Regions from separate parts of the Serratia sp. L9 genome, predicted to be linked through region 2. Evidence: predicted binding sites of a transcription regulator. Region 2 holds the regulator's gene; the other holds the start of a gene.
The links. The regulator Fur, encoded in region 2, represses iron uptake genes when iron is present. The targets are predictions, from matches to a motif close to ATAATAATGAGAACNACTATCAA.

Region 1 (15,210 bases), 2.0 Mb from region 2:
GCGCTGGCGGTGGATGTCGGCATTGGTGGCAAAGTAGAAAAACTGGCCGATGGCCGCGAGTTGTGGCACCCGGCGTTGACCCTGCGTGGAGAAGCCTGGGATCTGCCGGTACTTGGGTTCCGTAATGGTGTGACCCAGCCGCTGCGTTTGTGGCAGGCAACGCATTCTCATCCGTTTGATCTGGGGGATTTCAACGACGGTAAATTCCTGCAGGCGGAGAAACAGGGCGTTGAAGCGGCCAAACTGACCAAGGTGCTCTATCCGAATGATAATCATCAGGCTGGCAAACGCCTGCGCCTGATGCAACAGTACTTCCAATGCGCCTGCTCGGTGGCGGATATTCTGCGTAAGCACCATCAGGCCGGGCGCAAAATTAAAGATTTACCGAAGTACGAAGTGATCCAACTGAATGACACCCACCCCACCATCGCCATTCCGGAAATGCTGCGTATCCTGCTGGATGAGCATCAACTGGATTGGGAAGCTGCCTGGGCGATCACCAGCAAGACGTTTGCCTACACCAACCACACGCTGATGCCGGAAGCGCTGGAGTGCTGGGATGAGAAGCTGGTGCGCAGCCTGCTGCCTCGCCATTTCTCTATCATCAAGCAGATCAACGCCAACTTTAAGCAACTGGTGGACAAACACTGGCCGGGTGATGACGCCGTATGGGCCAAATTGGCGGTACATCATAACAAGCAGGTGCGCATGGCGAACCTGTGCGTGGTCAGTGGTTTTGCGGTCAACGGTGTGGCGCAACTGCACTCGGATCTGGTGGTAAAAGACCTGTTCCCGGAATATCACCAGCTGTGGCCGAATAAATTCCACAACGTGACTAACGGGATCACGCCACGCCGCTGGCTCAAGCAATGTAACCCGGCGTTGTCACAGCTTATCGACACCCAGTTGAAGGTGGAGTGGGCCAACGATCTCGATGCGCTGAAAGGTCTGGAAAAATACGCCGATGATGCCGCTTTCCGCCAGCAGTACCAGCAGATCAAACGTGATAACAAAGTAAAGCTGGCCAACTACGTTCACAGCGTAATGGGGTTGACGCTCAACCCGGATGCGATCTTCGACGTACAGATCAAACGTTTGCACGAGTACAAACGCCAGCACCTGAATTTGCTGCATATTCTTTCACTGTATCGCCAGATTCGTGATAACCCGAACCTGGACATGGTGCCACGCGTGTTCCTGTTTGGCGCCAAGGCGGCACCCGGCTATTACCTGGCGAAAAATATCATCTATGCGATCAATCAGGCCGCAGAGAAGATCAATAACGATCCGATCGTCAAGGATCGTTTGAAAGTGGTCTTTATTCCGGATTACCGCGTTTCTGTTGCTGAACTGATGATCCCGGCGGCTGATATTTCCGAGCAGATTTCCACGGCCGGTAAAGAAGCTTCGGGTACCGGGAATATGAAACTGGCGCTGAACGGTGCGCTTACCGTTGGTACGCTGGATGGGGCTAACGTTGAGATCGCCGAGCAGGTGGGTGAAGACAATATCTTTATCTTCGGTAACACCGTGGACCAGGTTAAGGCGCTGTTGGCCAAAGGCTATGATCCGCTGAGCTATCGCAAGAAAGACAAACATCTGAAGGCTATCCTGGACGAGCTGGCCAGTGGCGCATTCAGCCACGGCGATAAACACGCATTCGACATGATGCTGCACAGTATGCTGGAAGGCGGCGATCCGTATCTGGTGCTGGCGGACTTTGCTTCCTATTGCGAAGCCCAACGGCAGGTAGACAAACTGTACCGTGACCGCGATGAGTGGACGCGTCGCACTATCCTTAACACCGCACGCGTGGGTATGTTCAGTTCGGATCGTTCGATCCGTGACTACCAGCAACGCATCTGGCAAGCCAAGCGTTAAGGAGAGCGAATGAGTAAAGGTATCGATAAGGCAGCCTCCCAGGCCGGGATTGCTGCCGATTACATCAATGCCCATGGACAGCGGCAGGCTATTTCGCCAGAGACCAAACGCAAACTGCTGGAGGCAATGAACAGCACCCCATTGCATCTGCAAACGGCTCCTTTACCGCTGGTTAAAGTCTTTTATCACGATCACCCGGTGGCATTGCCGCTGGGTGGCAGTGGAGAGTTCCATTGGGTTTTGCGCCTGGAAGATGGCACCCAGCAGCAGGGCCGCGCCAGTGCGCGTAAAACCTTGACTCTGACGGGGGAATTGCCACTGGGTTATCACCAACTTACCTTGACTCAGGGCGAGCAGCAATGGGCCTGCCGGCTGATTATCGCCCCCAGACGTTGTTATGAACCGGATGCCCTGCTGACCGGCAAGAAGCTGTGGGGTGCCTGCGTGCAGCTTTATACCCTGCGTTCCGATCGTAACTGGGGTATTGGCGATTTTGGCGATTTGCAGGCCATGGTTGCCGAAGTTGGAGCGCGTGGCGGTGCTTTTGTCGGGCTTAACCCGGTCCATGCGTTGTATCCCGCCAGCCCGGAAAGTGCCAGCCCTTATAGCCCTTCTTCGCGGCGCTGGCTGAATGTAGTGTACATCGACGTCAACGCGGTGGAGGACTTTCAGCTCAACCAGGCCGCGCAGAAATGGTGGAACAAGGCGGCGACGCAAAAGCTGTTGGCGAAAGCCCGTAATAGTGATTTGGTCGATTACAGCGCTGTTATGCAGTTGAAACTGGCGGCGCTGAAGCTGGCTTTTCCGCAGTTTCAGGCCCGTAACGGCAAAGATGTGTTGAAGCAGCAGTTTGAACACTTCGTTGGCGAAGGGGGCAGCAGTCTGTATCAGCAGGCGGCTTATGATGCGCTGCATGCGCACCTTTCAGCCAAAGACGAGGGTATGTGGGGCTGGCCTGCCTGGCCGGAAGAGTACCAGCAAGGTAACGGCCCGCAGGTGGAGGCGTTCTGTAAGCAACATGAGAACGAAGTCACTTTTTACCTGTGGCTGCAATGGCTGGCTGCCAGCCAGTTTGCCTTGTGCTTTAGCCAAAGCCAGCAGCGGCAGATGCCTATTGGCCTGTACCGTGATCTGGCGGTGGGCGTGGCAGAGGGCGGCGCGGAAACCTGGTGTGAACGGGAACTGTATTGCCTGAAAGCCTCGGTAGGTGCCCCGCCGGATATCCTTGGGCCGCTGGGGCAAAACTGGGGATTACCGCCGATGGATCCGCATATAATGGCGGCGCGTGGCTATCAACCCTTTATCGATCTGCTGCGTGCCAATATGACCAGTTGCGGGGCCCTGCGTATCGACCATGTGATGGCCATGCTGCGTCTTTGGTGGATACCTTACGGTGAAACCGCCGATCAGGGGGCTTACGTGGCCTATCCGGTGGATGATCTGCTGGCGCTGTTGGCGTTAGAGAGCCAACGCCATCACTGCATGGTCATTGGTGAAGATCTTGGCACCGTGCCGGCGGAGATCATCGGCAAGCTACGTGACAGCGGTGTTTACTCTTACAAAGTGTTGTATTTCGAGCACGATGCGGAGAATCAGTTCCGTGCGCCGCAGTCTTATCCGGTGCAGGCTATGGCGACCATCACCACTCACGATCTGCCAACGTTGCGTGGCTACTGGCAAAGCGGGGATTTGACCCTTGGCAATAAGCTGGGGTTGTATCCCGATGCAGAGGTGCTCAAAACGTTGTTTGCCGATCGTGAACGGGCCAAACAAGGCTTGCTGGATGGCTTGCATCGTTACGGCTGTGTGCCACAGAAAGTTGGTAAGAAGGCTGCATTGCTGGGTATGAGCCCGCAACTGAATCGTGGGCTTCAGCGCTACGTCGCCGACAGCGCCAGCGCCTTGCTTGGCCTGCAACCGGAGGATTGGCTGGATATGGCGGAGCCGGTCAATATTCCCGGGACCAGCGAGCAGTATCCCAACTGGCGGCGCAAGCTGAGTCATACGTTGGAAGAGATGTTCGCCGATCGGCAGGTGAATCGCTTATTGAAGGATTTGGATAAGCGGCGGCGCAAGGTTTCGGTTGGGTGATCGTGCCAGCCGCGCAGTTTTTTCAATACGGACCTGTAGCACACGGCATGCAGCGGCCCTAACAGGGCCAGGTCCAAGGATGGACCTGGTAATCAAGCGCAGGTAGTAACGCTGCCGTTTGAAACACGGCGGATTTATCAGTAGTAAGAGTGTTCGCCGCGTTGGTGCTCGGTCAGATCTCGTACCCCTTTCAGTTCAGGGAACTTCTGCAACAGCTCTTTCTCGATCCCTTCCTTCAGCGTAACGTCAACCATGGAACACCCGTTGCAACCGCCGCCAAACTGCAGGATAGCCAGCCCGTCTTCGGTGATTTCCATCAGCGTTACGCGGCCACCGTGGCCAGCCAGTTGTGGGTTGATCTGTGATTGCAGTACGTATTCTACGCGCTCCATCAGTGGCGCATTTTCGTCCACTTTACGCATTTTGGCGTTCGGGGCTTTCAGCGTCAGTTGTGAACCGAGCTGATCGGTCACGAAGTCGATTTCGGCATCTTCCAGATAAGGCGTGCTCAACTCATCGATGTAAGCAGACAGCTTTTCGAATTTGAGTTCGGTATCCGTTGCCTCTACCGCATCAGGCGGGCAATAAGAAACGCCGCATTCGGCCGTTGGCGTGCCCGGGTTGATCACGAAAACGCGGATCTGGGTGCCTTCTTCTTGGTTTGCCAGCAGTTTGGAAAAGTGTTCCTGTGCAGCATCTGTTATACGAATCATAGCATTAGCTCAGTAGTTGACTTCTATAGTAGGTTATAATACGCCCATTGCCCTGGTACTACAACGTGCGGCAGACGCACCAGATCTGTAACGATGCGACGCCCTGTTTATGTAACAGTGTAGCTATTTCCACCGCCGTACTGCCAGTGGTTACGACATCATCCAGTAGTGCCACATGCCGCCCAGTCAGGTCTCCCTCACAATGGAAAGCACCACGCAGATTACGCCGCCGCAGGCGCGCTATCAATTGCTGCTGCGGCAACGTTGCCCTGATGCGGCACAAGGCGGCGGGGCGATATTCACAGCCCAGCCAGCGGGCCAGCGGCTTGGCCAGCAGATCGCTTTGATTATAGCCGCGCTGCCAGCAACGTTTGTTCTGTAAGGGTACTGCTAAAACGATTTCCGGTCTGTTCAGATGTTGCTCTCGGTGAGCCTGTAACCAGTGCAGTAGCAGCAGGCGTGCCAATGTAGGGGCCAGTGCCGGCATTTTCTGGAATTTGAGCCGCTTAATCAGGGTGCTGATTGGCGGGCGGTAGTCGGTGGCGAAAACCAGTGCCTGCCAGGGAGGGGTTTTTGCAGGCAGCGCCCGCAGGCTTGGTGCGGATCGCCGCTCGGCAGACCGCAACGTGGGCAGCAGCAGGGTTTGGCGGGCAACGAACGCAGGCAGTAACTGCATAAACCCTGTGGTTGCAGTACTAAGGGTTGCTGGCATAGCCAACAGCAGCTGTAGATTGGTAGCATAGTCTTTTGCTTCCGCTTATCGGTAGTTTGAAAGATCACAAGTAAGAAGGACATTAACTGATGATAGGGCTTTATTGGCACACCCTGGGAGAGGGCGATCGCGATCTTGTGTTGCTGCACGGATGGGGGCTGAATGCTGAAGTGTGGGGTTGCATGTTGCAGCGATTGGCCCCGCATTTTCGTCTGCACCTGGTGGACCTGCCCGGCTATGGTCGCAGTCAGGGGTACGGTGCCCTCTCATTATCGCAGATGGCCGAAGTACTGCTGGTAGCAGCGCCTGAGCGAGCCTACTGGTTAGGTTGGTCGCTAGGTGGGTTGGTGGCCGGGCAAATAGCGCTTATGCAACCTGAGCGGGTGGCAGGGCTGATTACCGTGGCTTCTTCCCCTTGTTTTACGGCGCAAGAACAGTGGCCGGGGATCCGCCCAGAAGTGCTGAGTGGTTTTCAGCAGCAGCTTAGCGATGATTTCAAACGCACCGTAGAACGTTTCCTGGCGTTACAAACTTTGGGAACAGAGAGTGCCCGTCAGGATGCGCGCTTGTTGAAAAACGTGGTTCTCAACCAACCTATGCCGAGCGTCGAGGTGCTGAATGGTGGCTTGGAGATGCTGCGAACCGTCGATCAACGCCAGCAATTAATGGCCCTGACGCTGCCGGTGTTGCGTATTTATGGCTATCTTGATGGGCTGGTGCCGCGCAAGGTGGCCAACTTGTTGGACGAGCTGTGGCCAAATTCCTCTTCGATCGTGATAGCAAAAGCGGCCCATGCACCTTTCATTTCTCATCCAGAGGAGTTCTCCCGCACTATTTGCCAATTCGCGGCAAGCTAGCAGGGGCAGGGAGTGGCGGGAATATCGTATTGATTGCAGTAAAGAAAAGCACAAAAGAGCGCTAAAACATTAGCCAATAGGTGGATAAAAATCAAACCTGTTCAATACTTGAAGGGGTAAATGCGTGGCTGAAAAGTGAAAAAAGCTGAATGTTTTTTTCTCTTTAGCGGTTTTTTCTGGGAAAAGAGCTTCGTCATGGAAAGCAACGGGGCTCTTGGATATCGCGGCAGCCAGATTTGATTACGCATTTATTTGTCAGGAGCTTTCATAACAACTAATTTATCCATTAAGAGGTATGGTCATGAAATCATTAAAGATGATAGTTGCAGCATTGATTGTAGGTTCGGTGTCTTTCAGCGCGATGGCCGCAACGCTGCTAACCAAAGAAGATCTGGATAAGAATCCGGGTAAGTACGAGAAAATTGGTACCGTAACCTCAACGGCCCAAGCGACCGATCCCATGGATCTGAAAGAAGAACTGTCCAAACTGGCTGATGAAAAAGGTGGTCAGTATTATGTTGTGCTGGCAGCTCGTGAGCACGGTAAGTTCAGCGCTGTAGCTGAAGTGTACAAAGATAAGTAATACCCTCGCAAGCAAGGGGCGCAGCTGCGTATCGCGCCCCTGTCTTCAGTTTTTCCAACGATAAATCACGGTGTTGCAAGCCTGACCTTGTGGGCAATTTTTGCAACTGCCGCTCAGGCATTCACGGCTATCCTGCTCAATACGCTCCACTTTCCCCATCGCAGTCAGACGCTCCAGCATCGCCTCCACCAACGGCAAGGGCGTAGCCAACTGGCGGCTCAACTGCTGTGCCTGAGCGCTGCCCTGTAGGGTAAGCGCATCACGAATTTGCAGCAGGCTGGCCATCAGTGGCAGTCACTTTGCGGCTTCTGGCAGCAGGCTGCCGGTGCTGCACTGCGCAGGCGAATGGTTACGCGGCTACGGGCTTTACGCAAGCTCAGTAACACCAACGCGTTGAACAGTAACACCAACACAATGGCTATCATGCTGTATTGCGGGTGCTGATTGAACGTGGCTACCTGATAGAACAATGTCGCCAGCGAGTAAGCCACATTCAGCCCCCACAGAATTGAGAAGGTCATCCAGCCACGGCTGGATTCACGCGCAATAGCGCCCATAACCGAGACACAAGGCACGTAAAGCAGCACGAAAATCAGGTAACTGTAAGCAGAAATCGAGGTGCCGAACTTGCTGCTCATCATACCCATAGAGCCAGCGCCCATTTCCCCATCGCCCTTGCTGGCTTCGATTGGGTTGGAAAGCACACTGAGGCTGAAGGTCTCTTTCAGGCCCTGCCAGGTTTCCTGTGCGGCGGCGGCCAGTTCATCCAGCAAGTTGAAGTTTTCTGCATCGAAAGGTTCATTGGTGATGTGCTCTGCGGTGTACAGCGTGTTAAGCGTACCAACCACCACTTCTTTCGCCATTGCCCCGGTAACCAGGCCGACGGTAGCCTGCCAGTTATCGCTGTGCACACCCATTGGCTGCAACAGTGGAGTCAGTACTTTTGAAACCGACGCCAGCGCCGAATCATTGATGTTGTCTACCGGTTTGCCGCTAAACGAGAAGCTGTTCAGGCCGCCGATAAAGATGCTGGCTATCACGATAACTTTACCGGCGCGCAGTACAAAGCCTTTCAGACGCTGCCAGGTTTGCAGAAGCAGGCTCTTCATATGCGGCACGTGGTAGACCGGCAGTTCCATAACGAATGGCGATGCTTCGCCACGCATGATGGTGTACTTCAGGATCAGGCCGGTGAGGATCGCGACGACGATACCCAGCATATACAGCGAGAACACCACGCTGGCGCCGTCCTGGCCAAAGAAGGCCGCAGCAAATACCGCAAAGATGGCCAAACGCGCGCCGCAGGACATGAAAGGCGCCATCATGATGGTGATCAGGCGTTCGCGGGGCGCATCCAGCGTGCGTGCGCCCATAATCGAGGGTACGTTGCAGCCAAAGCCGACGATCAGCGGAACGAAGGATTTACCCGGCAGCCCGAGAGCCTGCATCAGGCGGTCCATGACAAACGCCGCACGAGCCATATAACCGGAGTCTTCCAGGAATGACAGGAACAGGTACATCATGCCGATCTGGGGCACCAGAGGCAGCACGGTATTGATACCGCCACCTACGCCCTGGGCCAGGAAAATAGTCAGCCAATCCGGGAAGTGCAAGGTATAGCCAATCCACTGGATACCCTGGATAAAGATGGCGGCCGAGCCGAGATCGAAAATCGGCTGCAACGCACCGCCGATATTGATCGCCAGCAGGAACATCAGATACATCACCAGCAGGAAGATAGGTACCCCCAGCCAGCGGTTGAGAATCACTTTATCGAGTATTTCGGTCAGGCGATTTGGCAACGCCTGCTGGGAGTTACTGACCGCATCGCAAATGGTGGCGATAGACTGGTAACGTGCATCGGCAATCACCAACGCGGGTTCTTCTTGCTGCTGCTGTTGCAGGGCCAGCCTGGCCTGCGGCAGCATTTCACTGGCGTTACCGGCTAACTGATGGCTGTAGATGTCACCCTCCAGCATTTGCAGCGCCAACCAGCGGCGCTGCTCGGTTGGCAAATTCTGCGGCATAGCATCGGTCAGCCGGGTTATTTCGTTCAACAGCAACGGCGGATAATTGACCAGCGCTTTCAGTTCATTGAGCTGATGGTGGTCAACCGCTTGCTTGAGGGGCCAATCCCGTCGGCTTTGGTAGAAACCAAGGGCACCACCGGGCAACCGAGGCGTGCAGAAAGGGCGGAGATATCAATTTCGATATGCTGGCTTTTGGCGATGTCCTGCATATTGAGCGCTACGATGCACGGAATGCCAAGCTCCAGCAGTTGCAGCGTCAGGTAGAGATTTCGTTCCAGGTTGGAGGCATCGACCACGTTGATCAACAAATCAGCATCGCCGCTCAGGATATAGTGGCAGGCAATCTGCTCATCCAGAGAGGTTTGTTCAGAGATGGTGGTTAGCGAGTAAGTGCCGGGTAAATCCACCAGCGTGACCTGAGATTGCGGGGTACTAAACTGGCCTTCCTTGCGTTCGACCGTTACCCCGGCCCAGTTACCTACCCGCTGGCGCGATCCGGTGAGCTGGTTAAACAGCGTGGTTTTCCCTGAATTCGGATTACCGATTAGGCCAACAGTGATTTTTTTCATAATCCAACGTGATATCAGTCAATTAATAGCGGCCATGAGTGGTATATGGCAAAAGCCTGAGTCGAGGGATGGCGAATTAGGGTTGGCCATCAAGCAGGATCAGGTCCAAATCTTTTCTGCGTAACACCAGGCTGACACGGCGCGTTCTAATTTCTATCGGGTCACCAAGTGGTGCAACGCGCACCACGTCGAACGTCGAGCCGGGCAACATGCCGAGCGACAGCAACTTCTGGCGATAGGCCGGGCTGATTTCGCTGGAGAAGCCGGTGATCTTGTATGTCTTTTTAGGAAAAAGCCGCATGTTGCCTTCTCGTGATTTGGACGCTGAGTTGGAACGTCGCTTTCAGAACTATTTGCCGCCCAGACTACCTGCGAATTACGGTAAATGGGGCCTGGATCGCCGACCCTAAAAGTCGTTCAGCATACACGCAGAATCATAGTGATAACGATTATCGTATTCAATACAAGAAGTGTGGGCATTGGTCAAAAATTGTAAGTGCAGTCACATTTGGCATGCGGCTGTTTGATGGCATAGTTTTAGCATTAAGCCAAAAGCAGTGCAAATGGGCGCAATAAGTTAATAAGGTTGCAAATTTGTACGTTTGACTGGCGTTCTGAAACATTTTTTAAGCAAGTCTGACCTTGTAGGATCGCTTGAAATATTCCTGTTAAGGATCCGATAACATCTCTTTCTGTAAATGAGAGGGGTAACTATTTGTGTTTAAGGCAGAATCATCAAGCGGCAAAGCCAGTGTTAATCGCCATGTTAATAAAAGAGGAAGAGACTGACTGAAAGGCAATTAATGATCGGGTGGGCCTAATGCGAAATTATTCGGTACAAAAATATGTCTTTTTCTTGCTGCACATCAAAAATTGGATGCTGGAGGTGATGCCTTTCACCTGTTCCCTCCCCCGAAGGAGAAGGAACGGGTTGGTGTTTTTATTACTTTTTGCCAAACGCGGCGGCTAGCGCGTCACCCATGGCGCTGTTACCTGCCGGGGCGTTGTTGCGTGGTTTGGCTTTATTGGCCGTGGCTGGCTGGCGAGAAGTGTTGTCGCGTGCCGGGGCGTTATTGTTGCCACCGCCACGGCGTGGGGAACCTTCACCCGGCTGTTCGTCCAGGCGCATGCTCAGTGCGATACGCTTGCGCTGCAGATCGACCTCCATCACCTTCACTTTGACGATGTCGCCCGCTTTCACCACGGTGTGTGGGTCTTCCACAAACTTGTCAGCCAATGAAGAGATATGAACCAGGCCGTCCTGATGAACACCAATATCGACAAAGGCGCCAAAGTTGGTGACGTTGGTGACGGATCCTTCCAGGATCATGCCTACCTGCAAATCTTTCAGCGTTTCCACGCCTTCGGCGAAGGTGGCGGTTTTGAATTCCGGGCGGGGATCGCGGCCTGGTTTTTCCAGCTCTTTCAAAATGTCGGTTACCGTTGGCACCCCGAATTTCTCATCGGTGAAGTCGCTGGCTTTCAGGCTGCGTACCGCGCTTGGGTTGCCCATCAGATCCTGCAACGCCTGGCGGGTCGCGGCCAGAATGCGCTCAACTACCGGGTAAGTTTCCGGGTGAACGGTTGAGGCATCCAGCGGGTTATCACCGTGGTTGATGCGCAGAAAGCCCGCACATTGCTCGAAGGCCTTCGGCCCTAAGCGGCTGACTTTCAGCAACTGTTCGCGGTTGTTAAACCGGCCATTTTCATCGCGCCAGGTGACGATATTCTGCGCCATCATTTTTGTCAGGCCAGCTACACGGGTCAGCAGGGGAACCGAGGCGGTATTGAGATCAACGCCGACTGCGTTCACGCAGTCTTCTACCACCGAGTCCAGTTTCTTCGCCAATTGGCTCTGGCTGACGTCGTGCTGGTACTGGCCAACGCCAATGGATTTAGGATCGATCTTGACCAGCTCCGCCAGCGGATCCTGCAGACGGCGGGCGATGGAAACTGCGCCACGCAGGGAAACATCAAGGTTCGGGAATTCCAGCGCGGCCAGTTCAGAGGCGGAATACACCGAAGCACCCGCTTCGCTGACGATCACTTTCTGGGCTTTGACTTCCGGGAACTGTTGTTGCAGTTCAGCAAAGAAACGCTCGGTTTCACGTGAGGCGGTGCCGTTGCCGATGGCCACCAGTTCAACCTGGTGTTTGATGCACAGCGCAGCGACCACCGTGGCGGCTTTGGCCGCCTGCCCGGTGTGTGGGTAGACCGTATCGGTGGCAACCAGCTTGCCGGTCGCGTCGACAACCGCCACTTTGACCCCGGTGCGCAAACCGGGATCGAGGCCCATGGTGGCACGCATACCAGCAGGTGCGGCCATCAGCAGATCGTGCATGTTACGGGCAAAGACGTTGATGGCCTCATCTTCTGCACGCTCACGTACGGTGCCCATCAGTTCGGTTTCCAGATGCAGCAGCACCTTGATGCGCCAGGTCCAGTTAACCACGGATTTGCGCCAGGCATCGGCCGGTGCGTTGTTCAGGCGCAGGTTGAGATGATTAATGATAATCAGCTCACCCTGGCTTTCACGCGGGGTTTCTTCAAACTGCGGGTCGGCATTCAGCGCCAGTTGCAGTACGCCTTCATTACGGCCACGGAACATCGCCAGTGCACGGTGTGAAGGCACCTGCGCAATAGGTTCGTGGTGATCGAAATAGTCGCGGAATTTCGCGCCTTCTTCTTCTTTAGCTTCCAAAACCCGGGACACCAGATGGGCGTTTTTCCACAGGTAGTCGCGCACCTTGGCCAGCAGGGTGGCATCTTCGGCAAAGCGTTCCATCAGGATATAGCGCGCGCCGTCCAGCGCTGCTTTGACATCGGCAACGCCCTTTTCGGCATCCACAAACTGCTCGGCCAGCTGTTCTGGCTGCTGTTGCGGGTCTTGCCACAGTGATTCGGCCAGCGGTTCCAGACCGGCTTCGATAGCAATCTGCCCGCGGGTGCGGCGCTTGGGTTTATATGGCAGGTAGAGGTCTTCGAGTTCGGTTTTGCTTTGGGTGGCGTTAATCGCCCCTGCCAGTTGATCGGTCAGCTTGCCTTGCTCCTCAATCGATTTGAGGATGGTCTGGCGGCGATCTTCCAGTTCACGCAGATAGCCCAGGCGAGTTTCCAACTGACGCAGTTGGGTGTCATCCAGGCCCCCGGTGACTTCCTTACGATAGCGTGCGATAAACGGCACGGTATTACCTTCATCCAGCAGGCGGATAGCGGAGTCAACTTGCTCCGGTCGGGCCTGTAGTTCGGTTGCAATAATGCGGCTCAGTGGGTCAGTCATAGGTCAGGTATCTGTTAGGGACGATAATCAATAGGGGGACAGTTATACGGTTTGCAGGGAGAAAATGCCAGTCACCCGTGGTTTTTCAAGCAGGGAAAGCCATTCGGAAAAGCCCGAATTATTCGCGCTCTTTGACGTATTCAATCTCATTGACCGACCAGAAGGCTTCACCAGCCGGTGTCTGTACCGTGGCCGTATCGCCAACCTCTTTTTTCAGCAGCGCACGGGCCATCGGGGAATCGATGGAGATATAGTCTTTGCGGCCAAAGATTTCGTCGTAGCCGACGATGCGGAAACGTTTGAGATCGCCGTCATCGTTTTCGATCTCTACCCAGGCACCAAAGAATACACGGCCTTCCTGCTGCGGCGAGTAATCGACGATTTTCAGTTGTTCGAGGCACTTGGTGAGATAACGCACCCGGCGATCGATCTCACGCAGACGCTTTTTATTGTATTGGTAATCGGCATTTTCACTCCGATCCCCCAGGCTGGCCGCCCAGGTCACTTTTTTGGTGACCTCCGGGCGCTCTTCCCGCCAGAGATAATCCAGTTCTTGCTTTAGTTTGTTGTAACCCTCTCGGGTGATCAGCATTGTTTTCATCAATCATCGATCCATCAAGTCACAGGGGGCAATTGCTGTTGGTCTTAGGGGGATTCTCGCATAAAGTAACCTCCTGTACCCGTCGTCTTTCAAGCAGCAGCGCTCAGTCACCCCTTAAGGAAGCGCCAGGGTGGGTGCCTGGCTGTGCTGTACAGGGATGTACAAATGACGCGGGCACACGAATGCGCTAAAGCGGCCAACATGAAATCCCTCGGGCAGGTAATCTTTTCTCTGTGGGCGGTGTTAAATCACCGCAGTTTAATAGCCCTGATTTGAGTGAAAATTGTTGATATTTGGGCAAAAGAATAAGCTTTGTAACAATTTCGTCTAGAATGTATACCATTAAACGCTGTCAGTAATGATGCGGTTTTTTAACAATACGAGGCTGTTGCCAAATAGCCGCCAGCGGGATCAACGCATCAGTGCGGGCCACAGCCTAGAATCAGGCAATACAGCCTTTGGGAGTAAGACAATGCAAGAGAATCACAAGATTCTGGTCGTCGATGATGACATGCGCCTGCGTGCGCTTTTAGAACGTTATTTAACCGAACAGGGTTTCCAGGTACGCAGCGTAGCCAACGCTGAGCAAATGGATCGTTTGCTGACGCGTGAGTCTTTCCATCTGATGGTGCTGGATCTGATGTTGCCGGGGGAGGACGGGTTGTCAATTTGCCGTCGTCTGCGTAGCCAAAGCAACCCGATGCCGATCATTATGGTGACCGCCAAGGGTGAAGAGGTAGATCGTATTGTCGGGCTGGAAATTGGTGCTGACGACTATATTCCCAAACCGTTCAACCCACGGGAGTTGCTGGCCCGTATCCGCGCGGTACTGCGCCGCCAGGCCAATGAATTGCCGGGAGCGCCTTCTCAGGAAGAAGCCGTGATTGCCTTCGGTAAATTCAAACTGAACCTCGGCACGCGCGAAATGTTCCGTGAAGATGAACCTATGCCATTGACCAGCGGTGAGTTTGCCGTGTTGAAGGCTTTGGTCAGCCACCCTCGCGAACCGCTGTCACGCGATAAACTGATGAATCTGGCCCGTGGCCGTGAATACAGCGCGATGGAGCGCTCCATCGACGTACAGATTTCGCGCCTGCGCCGCATGGTTGAAGAAGATCCGGCTCATCCACGCTATATCCAGACCGTATGGGGTCTTGGCTACGTCTTCGTGCCGGATGGCACCAAGGCATGAGACGATTACGCTTTTCACCGCGTAGCTCGTTTGCCCGAACTTTGCTGTTGATTGTCACCTTGCTGTTCGTCAGCCTGGTGACTACCTATCTGGTGGTGCTCAACTTCGCTATCCTGCCCAGTCTGCAGCAGTTTAACAAGGTCCTGGCATATGAAGTCCGTATGCTGATGACTGACCGGCTGCAGCTGGAAGATGGCACTTTGCTTGAGGTGCCGCCAGCGTTTCGGCGCGAGATCTACCGTGAGCTGGGGATTTCGCTTTACACCAACGCGGCTGCGGAAGAGAGTGGGTTGCGCTGGGCGCAACACTACCAGTTCCTCAGCCAGCAGATGGCGCAGCAACTGGGTGGGCCAACCGAAGTACGAGTCGAGGTAAATAAAAATACTCCGGTGGTCTGGCTGAAAACCTGGTTGCAGCCAGACATCTGGGTACGTGTGCCGCTGACTGAAATTCATCAGGGCGATTTCTCGCCGCTGTTCCGCTATACCCTGGCGATTATGTTGCTGGCGATAGGCGGGGCCTGGCTGTTTATCCGCATTCAGAACCGCCCTCTGGTAGAGCTGGAGCATGCCGCCGTGCAGGTCGGGAAAGGTATTATCCCGCCACCGCTGCGTGAATATGGTGCTTCAGAGGTGCGTTCCGTCACCCGGGCCTTCAACCAGATGGCCTCAGGTGTGAAGCAGCTTGCCGACGATCGTACA
Region 2 (15,210 bases):
TTAGATATATCTAAATCGAATCGATAAACTAATCTAGATCGATATATCTAAATGCGCAAGAGGCAAACCGAATTTAGATATATCTAAACTTCAGGCATAAAAAATGCGCTGTAAAAACAGCGCATTATAATTATAGGTGGAGCATTTTATTTTGCTGAAGCTAGCACTTCACTGACTATTTCTACCGCTTCACGCTCGATCTTCTCACGGTGCTCAGCCCCGAGGAAGCTTTCACAGTAGATCTTGTAAGCTTCTTCCGTGCCCGATGGGCGGGCGGCAAACCAGCCGTTATCGGTCATCACTTTAAGTCCGCCAATAGAAGCACCGTTACCCGGTGCTGCCGTCAGGCGTGCGGTGATAGGATCGCCCGCCAGGGTGCTGGCCTTGACCATTTCTGGAGAAAGCTTCGACAGCGCGGCCTTCTGCGCTGAAGTGGCCGGAGCCTGAAGACGGTTGTAGCTTGGCGCGCCAAAGCGCTTGGCCAAATCATTATAATGATGCTGTGGGTTTTCGCCGGTCACCGCGGTGATTTCAGCCGCCAGCAGGCACATGATGATGCCGTCTTTATCGGTAGACCAAGGGGTGCCGTTGAAACGCAGGAACGAAGCCCCGGCGCTTTCTTCGCCACCGAAGCCGAAGCTGCCGTCAAACAGGCCATCAACAAACCATTTGAAACCGACCGGTACTTCCACCAGTTTGCGGCCCAAATCGGCCACGACACGGTCAATCATCGCACTGGAAACCAGGGTTTTACCTACCGCAACGTTGGCACCCCACTGCGGGCGGTGCTGGAACAGGTAATTAATGGCAACCGCCAGGTAATGGTTCGGGTTCATCAGGCCAGCAGACGTAACGATGCCGTGGCGATCATAGTCAGGATCGTTGGCAAACGCCAGGCTGAACTTGTCACGCAAGGCTAGCAGGCCAGCCATTGCAGATTCGGACGAGCAGTCCATGCGGATGATGCCGTCATGATCAAGATGCATAAAGCGGAAGGTCTGATCGATAGAATCATTAACCAGCGTCAGATCCAGCTTATAGTGCTCAGCAATCCGCTGCCAGTAGGCAATGCCGGAACCGCCAAGCGGATCAACACCCAGTTTCAGCGCTGCCCCCTGGATGGCTGGCATATCAACCACATCCACCAGCCCTTCCACATAAGGCTGTACCAGATCCTGCGCATGCAGATGGCCACCGTTCCAGGCTTTTTCCAGTGATTGGCGCTGTACACCCTGCAATTTGAGCGTCAGAAGTTCATTGGCGCGCTTTTCAATCACCGAGGTCAGATTGGTGTCGGCTGGGCCACCGTTAGGTGGATTATATTTAATGCCACCGTCTTCTGGCGGGTTGTGCGAAGGGGTGATCACGATCCCGTCAGCCTGTGCGCCACCTTGACGGTTGTAGCACAAAATGGCGTGTGACACGGCTGGGGTTGGCGTAAAGCCGTTGTTTTCCTGGACGATAACATCCACGCCATTGGCGGTCAGGACTTCCAATACGGAAATAAAGGCAGGTTCAGATAATGCGTGGGTATCTTTACCCACATAGCAAGGGCCGGTGGTGCCCTGCTGGCGACGAACTTCAGCAATCGCCTGAGAAATTGCCAGAATGTGCGCTTCATTGAAGCTCTGACGTAACGCGCTGCCACGATGCCCTGAGGTACCAAACTTTACCGCGTGAGCGGCATTACCGGCTTCCGGTTGTAGCACATAATACTGTGACGTCAGTTGGGCTACGTTGATCAAATCGCTTTGCTGAGCAGGTTGCCCGGCACGTGGGTCATTCGCCATCGACTATCTCCCTCTATGCCAGTACTGCGGCCGGGCATTGAGTCGCTTACGGCCACCGTGACGGGCTGTTCGCTAATTTAGACAGTGCCGCAAACTTTCTCGATCAGTTCCGCAGGGAACTGCATGGCCTGCATGATGTGTTCGATCATGCTGCGTTTGCGGCCAGTATTGGTATTGGTGATCACCCAATAAGGCGTACCCGGTACGTGTTTTGGTTTGGTGTGCGTTCCGTTTGCCAGCAAGGTTTGCTGATCGCCGGCAAAGTAGGTACGGGTACGGCCATGCAGCGCATCCGTTGCCGCCGCAAAGCCAGCCGCATCAAGGGTATACAAAGTGGAAAGGACTAGCATAAAACGATTTACCGCTTTGTTCTGTTCGGCGTATTCGTCCGACAGCAGCAGTTCGCGCACGGCACGCACGCGATCGCGTGGCCGTTGCGCAGGGGCAGCAAGCGCAGACGCCTCTGCCGGCGCGCCAGCAACGGCAGGCGCAGTGCGCACCGGTTGGCCTGCAGTAAACTTCAGCATACGCCGTAAAATATCAGACGCACTTTCACCAATATGCTGCGTGTGGCTGGCAATATAGCGGTAAAGTTCTTCGTCGACTTCTATAGTTTTCATCTTTATCCAAAACAATAATGATATTGATTTTTATAACATTTCAATGGCAATCAAAGAAAAGCTGAGTCTTGACCTACATTTTGTTAACCATCTGGTTTTACGGTATTTCACACATTGCGGTTAGATTAACAGACTCTGGAGGAATCAGACAACTTTCCCGCAGCAACGCTGGGATACCACTGTCATTTTACTCGAAAATGCTGAAATCGTTTTGGGGAGGGCGGATATCTTGCAGAGGTTGGGCCATTTGAGCGCGTAACTGCTTTATTCGCCTCTTTTCTGGCCCGTGCGGGGTTTTCTTCCTTGCGCGATAAGGTTCACTGTCTTCAGCTAGAGACAAAGCGCTCAAAGTAAACTTTGTGTTCAGCCACCGGCTGGCTGGACAACCAGCTACAGGTCGCCTCAATCATCGGCGGCGGGCCACACAGATAGGCATCAAACGGCTGCTGAAAAAGATGGCTTTCCAACGCCTGGGTAACCCAGCCCTTTTTGCCCTGCCATGCGCTGCCGGGATCGGACACCACAACCTGATAGCTGAAGTTACCGAGCCGCTCGGCCAGTGAATCGAGCCGTTCCACTTCGCTGATCTCACTCTCACGGTTTACGCCATAATAAAGCGCGATAGGTTGCTGAACATCGCTCTGCTCCGCCAGGCTTTCCAGCATACTGAGAAATGCAGATAACCCGGTTCCTCCAGCGACAAACAGCAGCGGGCGTTTCACCTCGCGCAGATAGAACGCACCGAAGGGGGCGGTGAAATCGATGCTGTCGCCCACCCGGCAACGCTGGCGCAGATAATCACTCATCACGCCGCTGGGTAACAGACGGACCAGAAAGCGCACCACCGCAGATTGCGCACTGGCACTGGCATAGGAGTAAGCACGCGTTTCCTTACTGCCGGGAATCTGAATGCGCGCATATTGCCCGGGCAGGTAATGCAGTTCCGGCTGCCCTTCTTCGAGCGTGATTTCCAACGTCGCCACCGTATCAGACAGCAGTGTCAAAGCGCTTACCTGCCCGCGATAGTGCTGCTGGCTGATATTGCAAATGCTCGAATCGACATCAAAATAGAATGAGCCTGGCGATGTCAGGGTAGTTTGACATGCCAGCATATAGCCCTGTTCACGCTCACTGGCGCTCAGCGCCTCATCATCGACATACTCCATTTCGATGGTTCCCGACTCACAAAAACCCCGGCAGGTGGCACAAACCCCTTCACGGCAGTCTAACGGTAACTGGATCCCGTGGCGAAAGGCCGCATCCAACAGTTTTTCGTTCTGCTCTACCTGAATAAACTGCGTTAGTCCGTCCCGGAAAATAATGGCTGCGCGATGGGTCATGATCACTCCTGTATCGTTACTGTTTTACGGCAACGGCGGCCACAGCCGCCGTGTCTGGCCAAATCAGAGATGGTAGAAATCGAGCACTGAGTCAATTTTGTCATTCAGCACCAGCACGTGTTTTCCGGCGATTTTCAACTGTTCATCCTGCCAGCACAGGCGGTAGGTGGCGCGACCGAAAAAGTGGCGACTTTCCCCAAAACGGTAGTAATGCGTCACCCAATTCACACTGACGGCGAGCTGGTCATTTTCTCCAGCCTGGCAGCGTACGTTATCGATCAGATGCAAAGTACGTGGCATCGGCGTGCAGGCAGCAGACTTGCCGGTGCGAATACGGAATACCCGATCTTCCAAGCCAGAACGGTTGGCATAATAGATCAGCGACATTTCCCGTTTTGGATCCTGGGTGTATTCATGTTCGCTGCGCCATTGTGGAACATGAAACTCGGCATTCTCGGTGAAGTAGCCAAGATAGCAATCCCAATCCTGGTTATCGCAGGCCTCAGACAACTGGTATAAAAATTGCTCAACACGGTATTGCCACTGCTCAGGCGTAATGTTTTGCATGATATTTCTCCGTCATGACAGGGGGCCTTCAGTTCAGCGAGCTGCCGCCTGCGCAATTTTCTTCTCCAGCCCCGCCAGCATCATCTGCTGCCATGCGCGGTGCTGGTTGACATACAACCCCTCATGGGTAATTTCGGTGCCGGTGATCGCAGGCGTAATGTTTAAAATCTCGCTGTTAGGCGTCGCACCGTATTGCCAATCCTGGTGCCCACGGGAGATATCACTCCACAACGTGCTGCGCGATTCGAAGCCCCGCTGCTGCTCACGGAACTCCACCAAATCATCAGGTGTGCCCATGCCGGACACGTTGAAAAAGTCTTCAAACTGGCGGATGCGGCTTTCGCGATCCCGGTCTGACTCCCCTTTGACCCCGAGGCAGAGGCTGATCACTTCGGTTTTGTTCCAACTGACCGGGCGGATAATGCGCAACTGGGAGCTGATTTGATCCATAAAGAACAGGCTGGGGTAGATATTCAGGTTACGCAGGCGATGCATGGTCCACTGCGCCCGCTCCTGCGGATACATATCGAGCAACCGAGGCATGATGCTGCCATAACCGGGGCGAACGTCAGCCGCATTGGGCATATCGCTAAACAGCAATCCGTGGCCGTTATCGAACGAGAACCAGCCATCGTCGGTGTTTTTATCCCCTGCCCCCAGTTTGCTGTAATCGAGGGTGCTCTCGCTGGCACCGTTTCGCTGGATATTCAGTTCGCGGCGATGGGTCACCGTCGAAACGTAGTTATAGTGAACGGTGCTGACATGGTAACCATCCAGGCCATTTTCGTTCTGCAGCTTCCAGTTACCGGGATAGGTGTAGGTGGAAACACCGGGCAACACTTCCAGCTCGGCGTTTTCTGACTGCTCCAGCATCATGTCGAAGAACAACGTGGTATCGCCAAGAAAATCGGTCAGACTCTGCTCGGATTCGGTATCAAGGTTGATAAACACAAAGCCCCGATAGCTGGCTATCCGCGCCTGTTTTAATCCATGGCGGCTTTTATCAAATTCGCTGCCGTATTCCGCCGGAGCCTTTACCTTTGCCAGCACGCCATCAGATTTGTAACACCAGGCGTGAAACGGGCAGGTGAAAGTACTTTGGTTACCTTGGCAAACCCGAGTCAGCGTCGCTCCCCGATGCTGGCAGGTATTCCCCAGGGCGTGCAGCTCGCCCTTGCCATCACGGGTAACCAACATCGGCTGGCGACCGGCTTGCACAGAAATAAAGTCGTGCGGATTGGCAATCTGGCTTTCATGGCAGGCAAAAATCCACTGTTTCTCGAAAATCAGTTCCATTTCCAGATCAAACAGATCCTGGTCGGTAAACAGGGAACGGGCGATGCGATAAACCCCCTCCTGCGGACGGAAATCGAGGCTTTTTTCAATAACATGCTGCCAGTTCTGTAGCTCTTGTGGCGTGCTCACATTAATGCTCCTGATACCCCTTGCTACCCGACGCTGTGCGCAGCAACTCGCCGGCAACGTCAGGTAGCTGGGTATATAAAATAATAAGGACAGGCGTTATTAGCCGTGTTGAGTCATCCCGCAGCCCCACTGCAGAGAATGCGGAAAACGGCAACTAAGCTTGAGCGCGTTGGCGTTCAACCTCGGCTTCGGGTGCCGCTGCGCGCTCTTTATGCAACGTGAAATTAAAATCGATGGAAGAGAAAGGCTTGCTGAGTTGTTTGCTGTCCAGTTGCTCTGGTGAAGAGATCTTGTTTACCTGTGGCACCAGGCCTTCGCGGCTGGCGAAGGCAAAGTCATCCCATAGGTATTCATCACCGTCGATGTTGATCTGCGTGGTCAGTTTGCGGTGGCCGTCGGCATAGACGAAGAAGTGAATATGTGCTGGACGGCGCCCATGGCGGCCCAGCAGGTTCAGTAATTGCTGAGTTGTGCCTTCCGGCGGGCAGCCATAGCCAGAAGGCACAATGCTGCGGAACTGATAATTCCCTTGGCTGTCGGTAATTATGGTGCGGCGCAGGTTAAATGCAGATTGGCTCTTATCGAAGAACGAATAATTGCCCATCAGATTGGCATGCCAGACCTCAACAGTGGCTCCAGGCAGCGGCTTGCCGCTGGCGTCCAAAACGGTCCCCTGCATAAACAGCACTTCACCCTCGGCGCTTTCTGTACCGTCATCCAGGCGGGCAAACCCTTGGCAGACTGGCGCTCCGGCAACGTACAACGGCCCTTCAATGGTGCGCGGCGTGCCGCCGGTCAGGCCAGCTTTAGCCTCGGCTTCATCGGCACGGATATCGATGAAACGCTCCAAGCCCAACCCGGCGGCCAACAGGCCCATTTCGTGACTGGCACCGGTTTGCGCCAGATATTCCAACCCTTTCCAGATTTCGCTTGGCTGAAGATCCAAATCCTCAATCGCTTTAAACAGATCGCTTACCAAACGTACAGTAACCTGTTGAACCCGGGGATCTACTTCGCCTTTGGCAGTGTCAACGATAAAGCTGTTGACCAAGGTGTCGATGTCATTATGAGTCATGTCATTGCTCCGTATTAGTATTAGCAGTAAACAATTACTGAGCCGAGGGGGTACAGTCCTGCGGCTATTCTGGTTTTTAACGGCTTTCTTTTTTATTCTCCCTGCCGGGTTTGGCCCAGCAGGGAACAGCGACATAAACTTTTGCAGGGATGCTCTTGATTCCAGGGTTGTGTCAGCAGCGGCGTAGCGCAGCCAGTTTGTCACGATCGATCTCAACCCCCAGCCCAGGCCCGGTCGGAACCTGCAGCATGAAATCGCGATAAACCAAGGGTTCGGTCAGAATGTCTTCGGTCAGCAGCAGTGGACCGAACAGTTCGGTGCCTTGGCTGAGATCGCTGAAAGTGGAAAACACATGTGCAGAGGCTGCGGTACCGACCGCGCCTTCCAGCATGGTGCCGCCATACAGGCTTATCCCCGCCAGGGTCGCAATGTCAGCCACCTGCCGCGCCTGGGTCAGTCCACCGGACTGGGTGATTTTTACCGAGAACACATCAGCCCCGGCGTGAGTAGCAAGATCGAAGGCGTCCAATGGCCCTTTCAGCACTTCATCCGCCATGATAGGCACGGTAAAGCGCCTGGCCAGCCGCGCCATACCTGCGCGATTTTCTGCCCGGATCGGTTGTTCTATCAGGTCGATCCCCCCGCCTCCAGGGCGGCGATGCCGCGTTCCGCATCCAGTTCACTCCAGGCCTGATTGACATCAACACGCACGCTGACTTCATCGCCCAGCGCTTTCTTGATAGCCAGCACGTGGGCCACATCGGCCTCCACCGCCCGCAGGCCAATTTTCAGTTTGAAAATACGGTGGCGGCGCAGCTCCAGCATCTTCTGTGCTTCCGCAATATCTTTCTGCGTATCGCCGCTGGCCAGAGTCCATGCCACCGGCAGAGCGTCACGTACGCGGCCACCCAACAGTTCGCTCAGCGGTATATTCAGCCGCCGCGCCTGCGCATCCAGCAATGCGGTTTCCAGGGCACATTTGGCAAAACGGTTACCCTGAATCGATTTGCGTAATCTGGCCATGGCCGGTGCCACCTGGGTGGCATCCATTCCAACCAGCAATGGCGTCAGGTAGGTATCGATGTTCACTTTCACACTTTCCGGGCTTTCTTCGCCGTAGCTCAGGCCACCGATGGTGGTCGCTTCGCCCCAGCCTTCGATACCGTCCTCACACAGCACACGGACCAGCACCAGAGTCTGAACATTCACCGTCGCCACCGACAAGCGGTGAGGGCGGATTGCCGGAACATCCAGCAGCAGAGTTTCAATAGATTTAATCATATTTTTACAGTATCAAAGTTGTCAGAATCAGGTTGTATACGACCATATATTCAACATATGCTGGCGTCTAACACCGATTTTGCATCATCTTGATACCTTAAAGGCATAGTTATGGAGCTGCGTCATTTACGCTATTTTATTGCCGTCGCCGAAGAGCAGAACTTCAGCCGCGCAGCCGAAAGGCTGCATATCAGCCAGCCGCCGCTCAGCCGACAGATCCAGCAGTTGGAGCTTGATTTGGGGGTATCACTGTTTGAACGGGGTGCCCGCCCGCTCAAACTGACCGAGGCAGGCCGTTTCTTCTACGGACACGCACGGCAATTTCTGGCCCAGAGCGTTGAACTTAAATCGATGACCCAGCGCGTTGGTCAGTTGGATCGTTCACTGACGATTGGCTTTGTTGCCTCTACGCTCTACGGGATTTTGCCGCGGCTTATCCGCCGCTTCCGGACTCAACACCCTGAAGTAGCCATGAGCCTGCTGGAAATGACCACCATGGAGCAGATCCAGGCGCTGAAAGAGGGAAGAATCGATGTGGGATTTGGCCGTATCCGTTATGAAGACGCCAACGTTCGCCGCATTATTTTACGCGACGAGATCCTGATGGCGGCTTTAGCTGCCGACCATCCGCTGGCGAATGCGTCAGAATTAACGCTGCGCAACCTGCAATCCGAAACGCTGATTGTTTATCCGCAGGCGCCTCGGCCAAGCTTTGCCGATCAAGTTCTGGCGACATTTCGCGATCGCGCTCTGGAACCCCAGAAGATCATGGAGGTTCGGGAACTTCAGGTGGCTCTGGGATTAGTCGCCGCAGGCGAAGGTATCACGTTGGTGCCTAACTGCCTGCACAGCCTGCAGCGCCGGGATGTGATCTACAAGGCATTGAATGAGCAGTATCTGGTTTCCCCCATCATCATGAGCACCCGGCTGCTGGATGAATCTGAGGACATCAAGACGCTGCTGCAAATGATTTATGGCCTGTATGAGGAAGAAGGCATTGCTTATCTCAAACCAGCGCCGATGAATTGAGGCTGGCAGCCCGGGAGACGACGGGTCTGGTTAATCGTGGTAACCTAATGGGCTACCTGCAAATTATAAACTTCACCATGAAATTACATTATCAATCGTTGGCCGCAGAGGCCGCTATGCCGGCAACCCTTCCGGTGGTGTTGATCCACGGTCTGTTCGGCAATCTGGATAACCTGGGCGTGCTGGCCCGCGATCTGAGCCAACATCACCGTGTCATCAAAGTCGATCTGCGCAATCACGGGCTTTCCCCTCGCGCTGAAGAAATGACCTACCCGGCGATGGCGCAAGATCTTTTGACGCTGCTAGATGATTTACGGATAGAGAAAGCCATTGTTATCGGCCACTCGATGGGCGGGAAAGCGGCAATGGCACTGACGGCAATCGCCCCCGATCGAATCGAGCGGCTGGTGGCGATCGATATCGCCCCTGTGGACTACAATACCCGCCGCCATGACCAGATTTTTACCGCTCTGCTGAGCGTCACCGAAGCAGGCATAACTCAGCGTCAACAAGCTGCCCAGTTGATGCGTGAAACGCTGGATGAAGAAGGTGTGATCCAGTTCCTGCTGAAATCTTTCCATGCGGGAAGTTGGCGTTTCAATCTGCCGGTGTTGATTGAACAATACGCCAATATCATCGGCTGGCAGGAAATCCCCCTTGGCCACATCCGACGCTGTTTATCCGTGGTGGGCTATCCCCGTATGTACAAGACAGTTACCGGGATGACATCGCTCGCCAATTCCCTCAGGCTCGTGCGTACGTCGTCGCTGGTAGTGGCCATTGGGTTCATGCCGAGAAACCCGAGGCGGTATTACGGGCCATCCACCGCTTTATTGACCAGGCCTGAATCTTAACTGGCGAAAAAACGCGCTAAAGAGAATGGCTTAGCGCGTTTTCGGCCAAGTTAAGCATTGTCGTCCCTCCATCTGCTGGGGTAATATGGCGCGCTATGATTTTGCCACCATGTCCAACGTAGGTATCAGCGTCTGGCTGGCGGTAAATTTGGGTTAGGGTTTATTGGCCCGAATTGTGTTAACCGAACCGTCCGGAAGCGTGAAAACGTTTTTTGATGCAAACCCCCTTGCAGTAGCGCAACAATGGCAAAAGAACAAACGGATCGCACGACGCTGGATCTGTTCGCAGATGAACGCCGCCCGGGGCGCCCGAAAACCAACCCGCTTTCCCGTGATGAACAGCTTAGAATCAATAAGCGCAATCAGCTACGGCGTGACAAAGTGCGAGGTTTACGGCGTGTGGAGCTGAAAATCAACGCGGACGCGGTAGATGCTCTGAATAAACTGGCGGACCAGCGCAATATCAGTCGCAGCGAATTAATTGAACAGATGCTGCTGGCAAAACTGGCGGAAGAACAGCCAGAACCATGATCTCTACTGCCGCAGGCGCGGCACGGCGTTAAGGATGACGCCAGATCAACCCCACTGTTATTTAGATCCCAGGGCATCGCATAAACGTGATAAAACCCCAGGGCAAATTTCTGGCATGATACGCATTTACGGGTGAGGTTCAGTGCCCATGGCAGCGCCTTACGCCGCGTTTACGCAATACAATCCATTGAATTAAAAGGTTATCTGTAATATGGCTCATGTAGGCATTTTCTTTGGCAGCGATACTGGCAATACCGAAAACATTGCCAAGATGATCCAAAAACATCTTCACCAAAAATACGGTAACGACGTCGCAGAAATCCGCGACATTGCCAAAAGCAGTAAAGAAGATCTGGAAGCGTTCGATATCCTGCTGCTTGGTATCCCGACCTGGTACTACGGCGAAGCCCAATGTGACTGGGATGATTTCTTCCCGACGCTGGAAGACATCGACTTCAATGGCAAATTGGTAGCGCTGTTCGGCTGTGGCGATCAGGAAGACTACGCGGAATATTTCTGCGATGCGATGGGCACTATCCGCGATATCATTGAACCACGCGGTGCCGCCATCGTCGGCCATTGGCCAACCAAAGGCTACCATTTCGAAGCGTCCAAAGGTCTGGCAGACGATCACCACTTTGTCGGTCTTGCCATTGACGAAGACCGTCAGCCTGAACTGACCAACGAACGTGTAGAAGCCTGGGTTAAGCAGATTGGTGAAGAACTTAGCCTGGCCGAAATTATCGGTTAAACCTGCAGCCTCTACCAACGCTCCGTAAGGTAAAATGCATTACTGACATACCTATGGATTTCGCGTTGCAGCCAGGTACCCAGTTCTTTCATCCCCCGGCGCTTGCTACGGTGAGTCACCGGGGTGACAAATCTGTCTGGAACAGATTTGAACGCTGCTTGCAGCGGCCCTTACAGGGCCAGGCCCACGGATGGACCTGGTCATTGAGTGCAGGTAACAACGCTGCAGCTTGAAAGACGACGGGTATGTGGACTGTTATCGGTATCACGGATTATAATAATAGATACCACAAGTTTTTAACTTTTCACGTCACTCCGGTAGACTGAGATATCGGTTTATCCCACCCATCAAGACGTTGCATATGTAACGTATAAGAGTACAAAGATATCTTTGTTAACAACCGGCGGTTCCTATTTACGGCAACCGGTTCTATAATGAGACGCAATTAACCCTTTGTGCTGACCGATGCCATAGGCGAAAACGCCTCAACTTGATTAGCACAGTAACAGGACTGAATCCGCATGACTGACAACAACACCGCATTGAAGAAGGCTGGCTTAAAAGTCACGCTTCCGCGACTCAAAATTCTGGAAGTTTTGCAGGATCCGGAATGCCATCACGTCAGTGCGGAAGATCTGTACAAAAAACTGATAGATATGGGTGAAGAAATTGGCCTGGCCACGGTTTACCGCGTGCTGAACCAGTTTGATGACGCGGGTATTGTCACCCGTCACAATTTTGAAGGCGGCAAGTCCGTATTCGAACTGACCCAGCAACATCACCACGATCACCTGATTTGCCTGGATTGCGGCAAGGTTATCGAGTTCAGCGATGAGTCTATCGAAGTTCGCCAGCGTGATATTGCCAAGCAACACGGCATCAAGCTCACCAATCACAGCCTGTATCTGTACGGCCACTGTGAAACCGGTGATTGCCGCGAAAACGAAACGTTGCACGACAAAAAATAAGACTGGTTCGCCAGACACAGAAACCGCCTTTTTTACGGCGGTTTTTTTATGCCTAATATTTCAGACAAAAAAATCCCCGGACAGGCCCGGGGAAAATGATGACTTAAAATCTGGCACTTGCAGTACTTCTTTCTTACAACACTTAACGATATACCCGATGAGTTTCAAGTTGGCGCGCTTGCGCATCCCTTAGGACCAACGCCACGGATGAACCTGGTCATTGGGAGCAGCTAACGACACTACGGCTTGAGAGACAACGGGTATCAAGCCCATCCGCCGACACGCAGACGGGCTTCCTTCAGGCTTATGCCTTAACGGGTTCAGCGCGGCTGAAGCGTTTGCCGTCCGGGCTGATCGCACGGATTTGAACGTCCCCAGTCACCGCAGGGCGCGCTTTATCATCGTAACGCTGCCACTGTTTTCCACCATCGGTAGAGTATTCAATCCCCAGGCCCGGCAGCGAAATGTTCGCTTCCAGTTTGCCACCGATAATGCGTGCTCCTGGTACCGGCAGGCGATAGCTCACGCCACCTTTATCCAATTTGGCCAGTTCCCGTTGCCCGACCAGGTTGGCGAAGCGCAGCCAATCCTTATCCAGGGTTTTAGTATCAACCAGATGGGTTTCACCACCTTTGTACTCACGGCCAGCTTGGTAATCCTGTTCCCAGCTCGCACGGTGCCATGCACGTTCTGCTACAGACAGCGCACGTGGGTAAATCATATATTCCATTTGCTGGTCGGTACGCACCACTTCACTCCACAGTTGAGCAGAGAGGCCATAGGCACCTGGCCATGGTTTGTCGCTCTTGGCCGTGAAGTGGTTGCCGTCACGGTCAACCGACGTTTCGGCGTTCTGCGGCAGGTTGTTTGGCGCGAAGCTGAAGATCTTCTGCTCGTCACTGAAACGGGTGCCCCAGTAATAGCCATGCTCGTCCGGACTCACTTCATAAGGGAAATCCATGTAGACATAGTCTGGGTTGGAGATCACCACGTCGTAGCCTTTGTTCGCCCAGTCATTAGCCGAGTCGAACCCGCCCCAATACAGAGTATCCCAGAAGTTGACCGCAACATTCTTGGTGGCGAAGGCTTGGGCATTTTTGGCGTCTTTCAGGCCATCCTGCCACGCTTGCATTCTGTCAATACCATGCGCTTTCACCAGTTGGCTGACTTCCAGACCAAAGTAGCTCGGCAAGTGCTCCATATCTTCCACTTTGCCGTCTTTGATCATCGCCTGGCACACTTCAGACTTGGCCCATGGCTTGTCTTCTTTACTCAGATCCAGGATGCCTTTGCCAGCTTCCGGCTTTTTCACGTCGGTATAGCCAGCGCCCAGGCGGATGTTCTTCGCTTCGTCGCCACCAAAGTGCCAGGTTTGCAGCGGCTGCCCGGCTTCTTTGTGCATCTGGGCAATTTCACCAATCACTTTATCAACAAAGTTCTTGGAGGAATCCAGGCAAGGGTTCAGGTAACTCTGGCGGTTGAAGTACTGTACCGAAGTCGTGTTTGAGGTGTCGGTCGGATCCAGCAAGCGGAACTCATTGGCCTCTTTCTCTTTCCCTTCGGCCAGCAGTTTCTTATAGCGGGCTTCCATGGAAACGATCGCGGCACGGGCATGCGCAGGCATATCAATCTCTGGGATCACTTCGATCTGGCGCGCCTGAGCGTATTTAACGATGTCGATGTAATCCTGACGGGAGAAGAAACCGCCGTGTGGCTCAGGGCCAGAGCCATATTGCGGTAGCAGGCAGGTGGTTTCGCTCAGATCGTGGCAGCGCTGGCCACCCACTTCGGTTAACTCCGGCAGGCCAGGGATCTCGATACGCCAGCCTTCGTCATCCGTCAGGTGGAAGTGGAATTTATTCAGTTTGTACGCGGCCATCTGATCTAACAGGCGCAATACGGCGTCTTTATGGTGGAAGTTGCGCGCAACATCCAGGAAAATGCCGCGATATTGGAAGCGCGGTGCATCTTTGGCATCCAAGGTAGCAATCTTGGTGCTGCCGTCGGTCGGGACAAGCGACAGAATGGATTGCAGACCGTAGAACACCCCGGCCTGATCGAAGCCGGTGATCACCGCTCCTTTCTCTCCAATCTTCAACTGATAGGCACCCGGCACAGCCAAGTCGCCTTTAAATGCACCAGGTTTGATATCCGTTTTGATCGGATAGCCACCCACTTTGTTTTCTACGCCCAGCAGTTCAAAACGCTTGGCTGCCGCATCCGCCGCAGGCTTGGCCAGGGCGCTCAGCTCCAGCGCGACGCCTTTGCTCAAATCAACATCATTCTGATGAATCTTCACGTCCATCGGCGTCGGGATAATCTGGCCACGCAGTGTCGCCATTGGCAGCACTTTCAAATCCTGGTTCTTGGCAAAGCGGCTTTCTGGCACCATCAGAATGTTGTGGTCATCTTTGGTGCGTTTCCACTGATCGCCAGTGAAAGGAGCAACAAACTGGTGCACATCATCGGTATCGGTATTCGCCAGGATCTTGGGTTTGGCATCCCCTGAGGTCGCGTACCAGCGCGGTAGGAAGTCAGTACGGAACAGTTGCCAGTATTCAGCGATAATCGGGATTTCCACCGCCTGATTCGCCGGGAAACTGGTGAATTTATCGGTAGGCTCCAGTTTGTACAAATCGCCGGTCAGATGGCTAATCTTGAACTGATCGTTATCCACTTTCAGCGTCTGGCGTGGGCTGTGGAAATAAATAGCCCAGTCTTTGTCTTTAATTTCCTGGGCACCATTAGTCAGGGTGATCAGCACTTTATGGCAGGATGCCCAGTCAGCGCCCAGCTTGGCGCAATCAACGCCGTTATCAGCCGCACGGTTATCCAGCATCTTCAGATTTACTTTCAACTGACTGAGTTGGTCAACAACCTGCTGGTTAGCCATGGCAGAACCTACACTGCCAAATAGCCCGACGGTTGCCGTCAAAGCGGCGAGGGTACTCATCTTAAACTTGTTCATCTTCAACCTCT

Region 1: the regulator Fur is predicted to act here: its motif matches at 9,870-9,892, upstream of feoA (ferrous iron transporter A).

The regions. Positions count from the first base shown of each region.
Region 1 covers NZ_CP192591.1:1,483,993-1,499,202, forward strand. Annotated here, with positions in the region: gene malP (maltodextrin phosphorylase) at 1-1,881, shown strand, start outside; gene malQ (4-alpha-glucanotransferase) at 1,891-3,972, shown strand; gene nfuA (Fe-S biogenesis protein NfuA) at 4,110-4,685, opposite strand; partial or broken gene gntX (DNA utilization protein GntX) at 4,744-5,426, opposite strand; gene bioH (pimeloyl-ACP methyl ester esterase BioH) at 5,487-6,254, shown strand; gene ACQ86O_RS06930 (YdgH/BhsA/McbA-like domain containing protein) at 6,556-6,837, shown strand; gene ACQ86O_RS06935 (FeoC-like transcriptional regulator) at 6,883-7,122, opposite strand; partial or broken gene feoB (Fe(2+) transporter permease subunit FeoB) at 7,122-9,436, opposite strand; gene feoA (ferrous iron transporter A) at 9,513-9,737, opposite strand; gene ACQ86O_RS06950 (Tex family protein) at 10,380-12,716, opposite strand; gene greB (transcription elongation factor GreB) at 12,835-13,317, opposite strand; gene ompR (osmolarity response regulator transcription factor OmpR) at 13,790-14,509, shown strand; gene envZ (two-component system sensor histidine kinase EnvZ) at 14,506-15,210, shown strand, end outside.
Region 2 covers NZ_CP192591.1:5,185,323-5,200,532, forward strand. Annotated here, with positions in the region: gene pgm (phosphoglucomutase (alpha-D-glucose-1,6-bisphosphate-dependent)) at 147-1,790, opposite strand; gene seqA (replication initiation negative regulator SeqA) at 1,868-2,410, opposite strand; gene antC (anthranilate 1,2-dioxygenase electron transfer component AntC) at 2,737-3,750, opposite strand; gene antB (anthranilate 1,2-dioxygenase small subunit) at 3,814-4,317, opposite strand; gene antA (anthranilate 1,2-dioxygenase large subunit) at 4,351-5,742, opposite strand; gene catA (catechol 1,2-dioxygenase) at 5,897-6,817, opposite strand; partial or broken gene ACQ86O_RS24705 (muconate/chloromuconate family cycloisomerase) at 6,990-8,098, opposite strand; gene ACQ86O_RS24710 (LysR substrate-binding domain-containing protein) at 8,210-9,127, shown strand; partial or broken gene ybfF (esterase) at 9,205-9,974, shown strand; gene ybfE (LexA regulated protein) at 10,225-10,512, shown strand; gene fldA (flavodoxin FldA) at 10,724-11,263, shown strand; gene fur (ferric iron uptake transcriptional regulator) at 11,785-12,231, shown strand; gene ACQ86O_RS24735 (beta-N-acetylhexosaminidase) at 12,536-15,199, opposite strand.